3 regions of the Streptomyces sp. NPDC094143 genome follow, and region 1 is predicted to be linked to each of the others. Evidence: riboswitches for the same ligand, from Rfam matches in the RefSeq annotation. Region 1 holds a riboswitch; each other region holds the start of a gene.
The links. A riboswitch is a leader RNA that binds a small molecule or an ion and turns the genes downstream of it on or off. The one in region 1 is predicted to bind cobalamin.
Positions count from the first base shown of each region.

Region 2: it holds a riboswitch for cobalamin, as region 1 does, so the genes downstream of both, ABTZ58_RS21410 (ABC transporter substrate-binding protein) here and ABTZ58_RS39020 (ABC transporter substrate-binding protein) in region 1, are expected to answer to the same signal.
Region 3: it holds a riboswitch for cobalamin, as region 1 does, so the genes downstream of both, ABTZ58_RS07300 (energy-coupling factor ABC transporter permease) here and ABTZ58_RS39020 (ABC transporter substrate-binding protein) in region 1, are expected to answer to the same signal.

Region 1 is NZ_JBEOTZ010000079.1:7,237-10,558, reverse strand. Features, by position in the region: gene ABTZ58_RS39025 (FecCD family ABC transporter permease) at 1-246, opposite strand, end outside; gene ABTZ58_RS39020 (ABC transporter substrate-binding protein) at 243-1,286, opposite strand; cobalamin riboswitch at 1,317-1,498, opposite strand; gene ABTZ58_RS39015 (class I SAM-dependent methyltransferase) at 1,553-2,302, opposite strand; gene ABTZ58_RS39010 (MDR family MFS transporter) at 2,271-3,322, opposite strand, start outside.
Region 2 is NZ_JBEOTZ010000016.1:109,686-113,007, reverse strand. Features, by position in the region: partial or broken gene ABTZ58_RS21420 (4-hydroxybenzoate 3-monooxygenase) at 1-443, opposite strand, end outside; gene ABTZ58_RS21415 (CoA-binding protein) at 673-1,083, opposite strand; cobalamin riboswitch at 1,166-1,355, shown strand; gene ABTZ58_RS21410 (ABC transporter substrate-binding protein) at 1,426-2,445, shown strand; gene ABTZ58_RS21405 (FecCD family ABC transporter permease) at 2,442-3,322, shown strand, end outside.
Region 3 is NZ_JBEOTZ010000004.1:164,443-167,764, forward strand. Features, by position in the region: gene ABTZ58_RS07295 (serine/threonine-protein kinase) at 191-1,708, shown strand; cobalamin riboswitch at 1,787-1,971, shown strand; gene ABTZ58_RS07300 (energy-coupling factor ABC transporter permease) at 2,002-2,703, shown strand; gene ABTZ58_RS07305 (energy-coupling factor ABC transporter substrate-binding protein) at 2,700-3,068, shown strand; gene cbiQ (cobalt ECF transporter T component CbiQ) at 3,075-3,322, shown strand, end outside.

The DNA of each region.
Region 1 (3,322 bases):
CTCCCGCGCCCGCGACCAGTCCGGCTCCACCCAGTCGGCGCCCAGCGCGTGCGTCGCGATGCCCCACACCTGGCCGGGCGGCACCTGAACCGAACCGATCGCCAAGCCCGCCGTGGCGGAGACCACCAGCAGGACGGCCAGGACGACGAGCGTGACGGTGAAACCGGCCGGACCGACCCGCCTGTTGTCCCACTTCTCCGGTCGCACGGCCCGCCCGGCGGCGGTCTCGGTGACCGGGGCCCTCACGCGAAGCTCTCGGGATGGATGCCGCGCGCCAGGTCCTCCACCGCGTAGGCGGACCGCACGCCCACCAGCGTCGCGGTCAGCGGCAGCACGACGAACCGCTTGTTCCTGATGGCGGGCACGTCCTTCAGAGCGGGCTGAGCGAGCAAGAACTTCTTCTTCTGCTCGACGCTTCCGGCGCCCGCATAGTCGTAGATCGCGATGACTTCTGGTCTGCGCTCGACGACCTGCTCCCAGGAGACGTCACCGAAGACGGCGTCGAGATCGGCGAAGACGTTTCGGCCGCCGCCCAGACGGATCAGTTCGGTGCCCAGGCTCTTGCCGCCCGCGGTGAAGGCGGTCTTGTCGCCGCTGTCGTAGACGAACACGGACACCTGGGGCTTGCCCTTGACGGCGCTGGTGGCTTTGTCGACCCGTGCCTGAAGGTCGGCGATTAGTCTGTTCGCGCGGTCGGGTACGCCGAAAACCTTGCCGACGCTGCGGACCTCGTCGTAGGTGTCCTGCATCGTCACGCGCTTCTTACCGCAGTACTCGCCGTTGAGGTGCGTGTCGATGCCGGCGTCGGCGAACGCCTCGCGGGAGCGGCCCTCGTGCTCGGCGAAGGCGCTGCCGTAGCCGCCGTAGACGAGGTCCGGCTCGGCCTCCAGGACGGTCTCGAAGGACGGCTCCTTCTTCGCCAATTCGGGGATGGACTCGTAATCCCTCTTCAGCTCGGGCAGGACGGCGGAGTCGGGGAAGGCGGTGCCGACCATGCGGTCCTTCAGGCCCAGGGAGAGCATGAGTTCCGCCGGGTGCTGGTGGATGGTGACGACACGCTCGGGCGCCTTGTCGTACGTCGTCTTCACGCCGCAGTTGTCGACGGTGACGGGGAAGCCGCCGGCCGCCGGGGCCGTGGCTTTCGTGTCCTGGGCGGTGTCTTGAGACGATCCGCAGCCGGCGGTCAGCAGTGACGCCGACAGTGCCACGGCCGCGGCCGTCGCGCGCAGGGCACGGCGTCGGCGGGCAGGGGTGAACAGCGGGGGACGGGACGTGCCGTCGTACACGTGAAGCCTCCTGGGGAGTCCGCGCTCCTCGGAACGGGCCCGCGACAGGCCAGTGTCCTGACTCCCGGATCGACGCTCCCCTTTGCCTTCCCGCGCGGCACGCAGTGGCGTGTTGAAGGGTGCACTCCCCGGTCACAGTGGCGGGACCGTGCCGGATTCGCACCGGCTTCCTGTCTCCCGTCGCGGTGATGACCCGCTGATACTACGGTCTGCCGACAAGCGGCCAAAAGGGCGTGCGAACATGCCCGAGCGCCCCTGCGCGGCCTTCACGCCTCGCGCACTGCCCGCAGTATCAGCCGTTCGGCGTTCTCGTCGTAGGGGCGGCCGTCGAAGCCGCCGAAGACCTCCACCCGGCTGAATCCCGCCTCCTCGACCATCCGCCGCAACTCGACTGCGCTGTACACGAACCACACCAGGCTGGCCCGCGTGATCCGCTCGCCCCGGACCAGGACCCAGTCGCTGCGCAACCTCGCCCAGTCGTCCAGCACGGTGTCGGTCTGCACCATCAGGTCCTCACCCCGCTGCACCACCTTCGGCGGGGTGACCTTGCGGGCCAGCAGTTCCTTGCCGGCCAGGTCCAGGACCAGGATCCCGCCGGGGGCCAGGCAGGTGTACATGGTGCGCAGTACGTGGGCGTTATCGGCCGGATCCTCGAAGTAGCCGAAGGAGGTGAACATGTTGAGGACGACGTCGAAGCAGCCGGGCGCCTCGTATGCGCGTGCGTCGGCCTGTACATAAGTGACCCGCTCGCCTGCGTCGGCCGACCGTTTGCGCGCCCGGTCCAGCATGGCGGGGCTCAGGTCGACCCCGGTGACGTCGTGGCCGCGGCGGGCGAGCGGAACAGTGAACACACCGGGGCCGCAGCACAGGTCCAGCACCCGGGCGCCTGCGGGGAAGGCCAGCAGGGGAGAGGTGTTGAGGAGGTCCTCGGCCTGCGCGTAGCGCTGTTCGGAGAAGAGGAAGTCGTAAAACTCGGTCCAGAAGTCATCGTCCTGGAACCCGCCCGTCCGTGTCATGCGGCTTCAGTGCTCCTTCGTCGTCATCGTGCGGGTGGCAGTGCGGTGTGCGGTCGCGGAACGCCAGCAGTGCGGCGGGAAGCAGCAGGCACTGCACGGCGGCCAGCAGCCAGAACCAGCCGTCGTTTCCGGCGTGGCCGGTGAGCCTGTAGAGCTGCCCGCCCAGTACTCCGCTGGCACAGGCACCGAGTCCCGCGGCCAGCCGCTGCTGGCCGAAGACCACGGCGTCCGAGCGCCGGCTGCGGCGCAGTGCCTCCAGGTCGTTCTTCAAGAAGAGGACAATGTCACCCAGAGTGATCAGGGTTCCGCCCGCCAGCAGGGCCGGCCGGGTGCCGACCGCCAGCACGGCCAGCCCGGCCGCCAGGCCCGTGAAGCCGACCGTGAGGGCCGTCGCATAGGGCATGCGCCGGATCAGACCGGACGCCAAGGGCTGGACGACGATGACCAGGGTGAAGCAGAGCAGCAGGACCAGGCTGTAGAACGCGCTGGACGCCCGCTCGACGGCGTACACCGCCAGGAAGTGCTGGAAGTGGAAGTACAGGTAGAAAGCGAGCGCGTTGGCGGCGAAGGGCAACACCGCCACTCCGGCGAGCAACCCCCGCGCGCCTGCGCCTGGCTCCGGACCCGGCTCTTGACCGGCCTTGAGGTCAGGGAGGCGGGCGTGGCCCGCGGTGACCAGGACGAACAGCGCTGTGACGGCCACGAACAGCCAGCCCGGAGAGGACAGCACGAATGGCCCCGCCACCACCGGCCCCACCGCCATCCCCGCGTTGAGCGCCGCGTTGCCCGCCGACAGGAACACGGGCCGGCGCTCGTCGTCCACGCCGTGCACGAGGTAGGCCTTGTTGGCGGGCAGGTACAACGCGGCGCCGCAGCACGTCAGGATGAGCGCTCCGACGGCCAGAGGCGGCCAGCGCAGGGCCAGCAACAGGCCCACGAACCCGGCTGTGCGGATGATCAGCGCCCACAGCATGGTGCGGCGCAGTCCGATGCGGTCCGCCAGGGCGCCGCCGAAGATCC
Region 2 (3,322 bases), on a different contig from region 1:
CGTTCACCCGTGTCTGGGCAGACGTAGGACACCGAGGGCCGGTCGGAGTCGAGGTCGTGGAGCCGTACGTCCCGGACGCCGAAGCGGATCCGGCCGCCGCGCACGTCGGCGTACTCGCGGACCAGGTCCGTCACCAGCAGCGGCTGCGGGTAGACGAAGTGATGGCTGCCCGTCAGCTCGCCGTAGGAGAAGCGGTAGCGCTCCCCGTCGAAGCGGAACTCGCACGCGGTGTGCAGCTCCGCCCGGTCCAGCAGGTTGCGGGCGAGGCCACGCTTCTCCAGGCCCCGTACGGCCCATTCCTCGATGACCCCGGCCCGGGGCCGCTGTTCGATGAACTCCCGGGTCTCGGTCTCCAGCACCAGGCAGTCCACCCCGGCGGCGCGCAGGATGTTGCCGACGGTCAGACCGGCGGGTCCGGCGCCCACGACGACGACCGGGAAGCGTTGCGGGGCGCCGGAGTTGACGGGCGGCGGGGGGGTAGGCCATGCCGCTCATTATGGAGCCGGTGTCAGCGCGCGGGCACCCGCGCGACGGCCGGACGGGGGGCACCGCTTCCCCGCCCGGCGACGGGGAGCCGTGACGGTCACCGGCCCGGGTTGCGGTCATCGCCCGAGCGGGGTCATCGTCCGTGTGCGGTCGCCATCCGAGACGCGGTCGCCATCCGAGACGCGGTCACCGCCCGAGTCGTGGGATCTCGATCGCCGGGCAGCGGTCCATCACCATCTCCAGGCCCGCGGCGCGGGTCCGCTCGTACGCCGCCTCGTCGACGACGCCCAGCTGGAACCAGACGCCCTTCGCGCCCTTGGCGACCGCCTCGTCCGCGACGGCTCCGGCCAGCTCGCTGTTGACGAAGACGTCCACGACGTCCACGCCGAAGGGGATGTCCGCCAGGCTCGCGTACCCCTGCTCGCCGTGCACCGTCTCGGCCTTCGGGTGTACCGGCACGACTCGCTTGCCGAAGCGCTGGAGCACGGCCGCGACGCCGTACGCCGCGCGCTGCCGGTTCGACGACAGGCCCACCACGGCCCAGGTGTCGCCGAGGTCGTTGAGAATCCTGCGGACCGTTGCCTCGTCGCCGTACACCGGCGGCCTCCTCGGAACGTCGTGGCTGAACTGCTGTCCGGGCAACGACGCGGGGCGCGCGGTGATTCCCCGGAAGCCGCCGTGATAGCTTGCCGAGGCCAGTCGAACCCATGTACGTGGGTCAGGGAATCCGGTGGAAATCCGGAACTGACGCGCAGCGGTGAGGGGGACGGGCGGGGCCTCGGCCACTGGACTCCTGCACGGACGTCCGGGAAGGCGCTCCGATCCGGGTGAACCCGAGTCCGAAGACCTGCTGGCGGCCCCCGCGGCCGGTGCGCGGCGGGGGAGCACCGTACGACCGGGCTCCGCGATCGGGCCCTCGACGACTGAGGACTGGTTCCCGTGCCCCTCGCCCCACCCGCCCGTGCCGCCGTGCTGCTCGCGGCCGGCTCCCTCCTCCTGACCGGCTGTGGCGACGCGAGGCCCGCCGACGCGAAGGCCGCCGCCGTCACCCTCGTCAACTGCGGCCACGAGGTACGCGTCCAGGCCCCGCCCCGGCACGCCGTCTCCCTCAACCAGGGCACCACGGAGATCCTGCTCTCCCTCGGCCTCGCCGACCGCCTCGCGGGCACCGCCACCTGGACCGACCCCGTGATGAAGGGGCTGGAGAAGGCCGACGCGACGGTGCCGCGCATCGCCGACGGCAACCCCTCCTTCGAACGGGTCCTGGACGCCGGCCCGGACTTCGTCACCGCCTCCTTCGTCTCCACCCTCGGCCAGGGCGGAGTCGCCACCCGCGAACAGTTCGAGAAGCTCGGCGTGCCCACGTACGTCTCCCCGGCCGACTGCGCCGGGGAGGACAACTCCGGCGGCGGCGACGGCGCTCGCACCAAGGCGCTCGGCATGGACGCCGTCTACGGCGAAGTGCGGGACCTCGCGGCGGTCTTCGGGGTGAAGGAGCGCGGTGACGCCCTGGTGGCCTCCCTCCGGCAGCGCATGGCCAAGGCCACCGCGGGCGTCGACGCCTCCGACGTCACCCTCCTGTACTGGTTCGCCAACTCCGAGTCGCCCTACATGGCGGGCTGCTGCGGTGCGCCCGGCATCATCACCCGCTCCCTCGGCGCGAAGAACGTCTTCGACGACACGCACGAGGAGTGGCCGCAGATCAACTGGGAGACGGTCGCCGACCGCGACCCCGACGTCCTCGTCATCGGCGATCTGACCCGCAAGTCGCAGACCGCCGAGTCGGCCGCGAAGAAGATCGCCTTCCTGGAGTCCAACCCGGCCACGAAGAACATGGACGCGGTCCGGCACAAGCGGTACGTGCTGCTCAGCGGGCAGGCCATGAACCCGACCATCCGCACGGTCGAGGGCGTGGAGCAGGTCGCCGCCGGGCTGCGCCGCTTCGGGCTGGTGAAGTGACCGCCAAGGGTCTCGCGGACGCCGGGGTCCGGCCCCACCGCCGGACCGGGCTCGCGCTGGGAGCAGCCGGGGTCGTCGCGCTCGCCGCCTCCCTCGCCGTCGCCATCACCATCGGCCCCGCCGACATCGGGGTCGGTGACGTGTGGTCCGTGGTGGCCGCCCATCTCGGCCTCGGCGACTCGGACCTGACGCCGATCCGGGCCGGCATCGTCTGGCAGCTGCGGCTGCCGCGCACCCTGCTCGCCGCCGTGTGCGGGGCCGGACTCGCCGTGTGCGGGGCGGTGATGCAGTCGCTGCTGCGCAACCCGCTCGCCGACCCCTTCGTGCTGGGGGTCTCCTCGGGCGCCTCCACCGGCGCGGTGCTCGTGGTCGTGCTCGGCGCGGGCGGCGGCGCCGTCTCCGTCTCCGCGGGCGCCTTCCTCGGGGCCCTGGTCTCCTTCGCGCTGGTCCTGCTGCTCAGCCACACCCTGGGCGGCACCACCGACCGGGTGGTCCTCGCCGGGGTCGCCGCCATGCAGCTGTTCTCGGCGCTCACGTCCTTCGTGGTGATGACCTCCGCCGACGCCGAGACGACCCGGGGTGTGCTGTTCTGGCTCCTCGGCTCCCTCGGCGGCGTCGGCTGGACCGACGTGTGGCTGTGCCTGGCCGTGCTGGCCGTGGCCCTGGTGGTGTGCCTCGCGTACGCCCGTACCCTCGACGCCTTCGCCTTCGGGCGGGACGCGGCGGCCGCGCTCGGGGTGTCCGTGGCCCGCACCCGCCTGGTGCTGCTGTGCGTCACGGCCCTGCTCACGGCGGCGCTGGTCAGCTCGGCCGGGGCGATCGGCTTCGTCGGGCTGGTCCTGCCGCACGCCGCCCGGGCACTGGCCGGGCCCGGGCA
Region 3 (3,322 bases), on a different contig from region 1:
CCCCGCGGACGCACCCCCGGAGTGCGACGTCGCACGCGCCCCGGCTGTCGAGGGGGCCGTACCGTGCGGCTCACCGCCGCGGAGCACAATGATCATCCGGCGCCAGTATCCTGGGTCGGCTGTGGCACCCCCCACCAATCCCCGTGCGACCACGGGGAGTTCGGGCTGCGGCAAAGAACTTCCCACCTGCATGAGACGAGGACGAGTGCTGCTAGCGGGCCGCTACCGGCTGGATGTTGAGATCGGGCGCGGTGGAATGGGAGAGGTCTGGCGGGCGTACGACGAGACGCTCGCCCGAGCGGTGGCCGTCAAGCTGCTGCTGCCCCAGGACACCGACGCCACGGCGGCCTCCCGGTTCCGCCTGGAGGCCCAGACCGCCGGGCGTCTCAACCACCCGAACCTGGTCGGCGTGCTCGACTTCGGCGAGTACGACAACCGGCTGTACCTGGTGATGGAGCTGGTCGAGGGCGACAGCCTCGCCGGGGTGCTCGCCGCGTCGGGCGCACTCCCGGCCGGCCGGGTGGCCGACCTCGCCGCCCAGGCCGCCGCGGGGCTCGCCGCCGCGCACGGGCAGGGCATCGTGCACCGCGACATCAAGCCCGCCAACCTCCTGCTGGACCACCACGGCACCCTGAAGATCGGCGACTTCGGCATCGCCCGCTTCCTCGACGACCCCGGCGCCGCGCTCACCGCGACCGGGCAGATCGTCGGCACCGGCCTCTACCTCGCGCCGGAGCGCGCCCTCGGGCAGCCGGCCGGCCCCGCCTCCGACATGTACTCGCTGGGCTGCGTGCTCTACCAGCTGCTCAGCGGCCGCCCGCCGTTCCAGGCCGACACCGCCGTCGCGCTCCTGCACCAGCATCTCGACGCCGCGCCCGTGCCGCCCCGCGAACTCGGCGTCGCCGGTCTCCCGCCGGCGTTCGAGAACTACCTGCTGGGACTGCTCGCCAAGCAGCCCGAGGACCGGCCGTCGGCCCAGCAGGCCGCCGAGTGGTTCGCCGGCGGCGCCTGGCAGGGGCGGCCCGAGCCGCTGCCGGAAGCCACGCCCCCGACGGCCTCCCCGGTCCCGTCCCCGGCGCCGGCGGCCTACCCGCGGGCCGGGACCGGCGCCCCGGCCACATACGCGCTGCCCACCGGGTCGCGCACCGCCCCGGGCGGGCGGGCCCGCCGCGCGGCACCGCGGGGCGGCCCGGGCGGCGGTCCGCAGGGCGGAGCGGGCAGCCGTGCGCAGGGCGGTCCGGGCAGCCGTGCGCAGGGCGGTCCGGGCAGCCGTGCGCGGGGCGGCTCGGACGGCCGGTCGCGCCTGGCCGTCACGGCCGCCGCCGCGGCTCTCTTCCTCGCGGCGATGTACCTCGGCATGGTGTGGTTCGCGCCCGAGGACACCGCGACGAAGGGCACCGAACCCGACGCCTCGCCGTCGGCGAGCAGTCCGGCGGCCTCCGCGGAGCCGAGGTCGGGAGCCTCCGCCGGTCCGGTCACGTCCACCGCGGGCACCGGCGTGACGCCGGCCGTCGGCACCGTGGGCGATGTCACCCCGTCTTCCGAGGCGCCCGCCGCCCCGGGCCCGGCCGAGCCGACGCCCGGCCCGTCGAGCCCGGCGCGGGAGCCGGGCGCGGGCGGCGCGGAGCAGGTGGAGCAGCCGGGGCAGCGGCCTCCCCACGTCCCCGCGGACGGCGGGGAGGACGAGGACGACGAGGGCGAGGACTGAGCGGGCCTGCGCCGGTGCGCGAGCGGGCGCCCCCTCGCGCGCCCCCTGGGGCGGCTTGTCATCGCCCTGATCCCGGCCTTATTGTCACCACGCCTTGGTGAACGGGAAATCCGGTGTGATGCCGGTGCGGCCCTCGCCACTGTGAATCGGGAAGTCCGGCTCCGGCCCTCGCGGGCAGCCACTGGGTCCTCGTGACCCGGGAAGGCGGAGTTCGGGCGGTGGTACCCGTCAGCCAGGAGACCGGCCAAGGCGCGTCAACCATCCACGAGGTGCTGGAGAGGGTCTGCTGAGCCATGCACATAGCCGAGGGTTTTCTGCCTCCGGTGCACGCGGCCGCCTGGGGCGTCGCGTCGGCGCCGTTCGTCGTCCACGGAGTCCGGTCACTCACCCGTGAGGTGCGCGAGCACCCCGAGAGCACCCTGCTCCTCGGTGCCTCCGGCGCCTTCACCTTCGTCCTGTCGGCCCTGAAGCTGCCGTCCGTCACCGGAAGTTGCTCCCATCCCACGGGCACCGGCCTGGGGGCCATGCTGTTCCGGCCGCCCGTCATGGCGGTGCTGGGCACCATCACCCTGCTCTTCCAGGCGCTGCTGCTGGCGCACGGCGGGCTGACCACGCTCGGCGCCAACGTCTTCTCCATGGCGATCGTCGGGCCCTGGGCCGGCTACGCCGTCTACCGGCTGCTGCGCCGGTACGACGTGCCGCTCATGGTGACCGTGTTCTGCGGGGCGTTCGTCGCCGACCTGTCCACCTACTGCGTCACCAGCGTGCAGCTGGCGCTCGCCTTCCCCGACCCGGGCAGCGGGTTCCTGGGCGCGCTGGGCAAGTTCGGGTCCATCTTCGCCGTCACCCAGATCCCGCTCGCGGTCAGCGAAGGGCTGCTGACGGTGCTCGTGATGCGGCTGCTGGTGCAGTCCAGCAAGGGCGAACTGACCCGGCTCGGCGTGCTGTCCGGCGCGAAGAGCGCTCGGACCGAGTCGGAGGCGGTGGCGCGATGAGCCGGAACACGAAGATCAACCTGCTGCTGCTGCTCGTCGTGGCCGCCCTCGCGGTGCTGCCCCTGGCCCTCGGCCTCGGTGACCACAAGGAGGAGCCGTTCGCGGGCGCGGACGGTGAGGCGGAGTCCGCGATCACCGAGATCGAGCCGGGCTACGAGCCGTGGTTCTCCCCGCTGTACGAACCGCCGTCCGGGGAGATCGAGTCGGCCCTGTTCTCCCTCCAGGCCGCTCTCGGCGCCGGTGTCCTCGCCTACTACTTCGGCCTGCGCCGCGGGCGCCGGCAGGGCGAACAGCGCGCGCTGGAGCGGGAAGCCGGGAGCGCGCCCGCCGGCGCGGCCGGGAAGTCCGCCGACGGTCAGGGCTGAACCCGGGTGCTGCCGATCGACGTGGCGGCGCACAGCAGTCGCTGGCGCCGTCGTCACCCCGTGGACAAGGCCGTGCTCGGGCTCGGTCTCACCGTGCTCGCGATCTCGCTGCCGCCCTGGCCGGGCGCGGCGCTGGTGCTGGTGACGGCCCTGGCGCTGCTGCTGGGGCCGGCGGGCGTGCCGGGCCGGCGGCTGTGGCGGGCCTACCGGGTGCCGCTGGGCTTCTGCGTGACCGGCGCGCTCCCGCTGCTCGT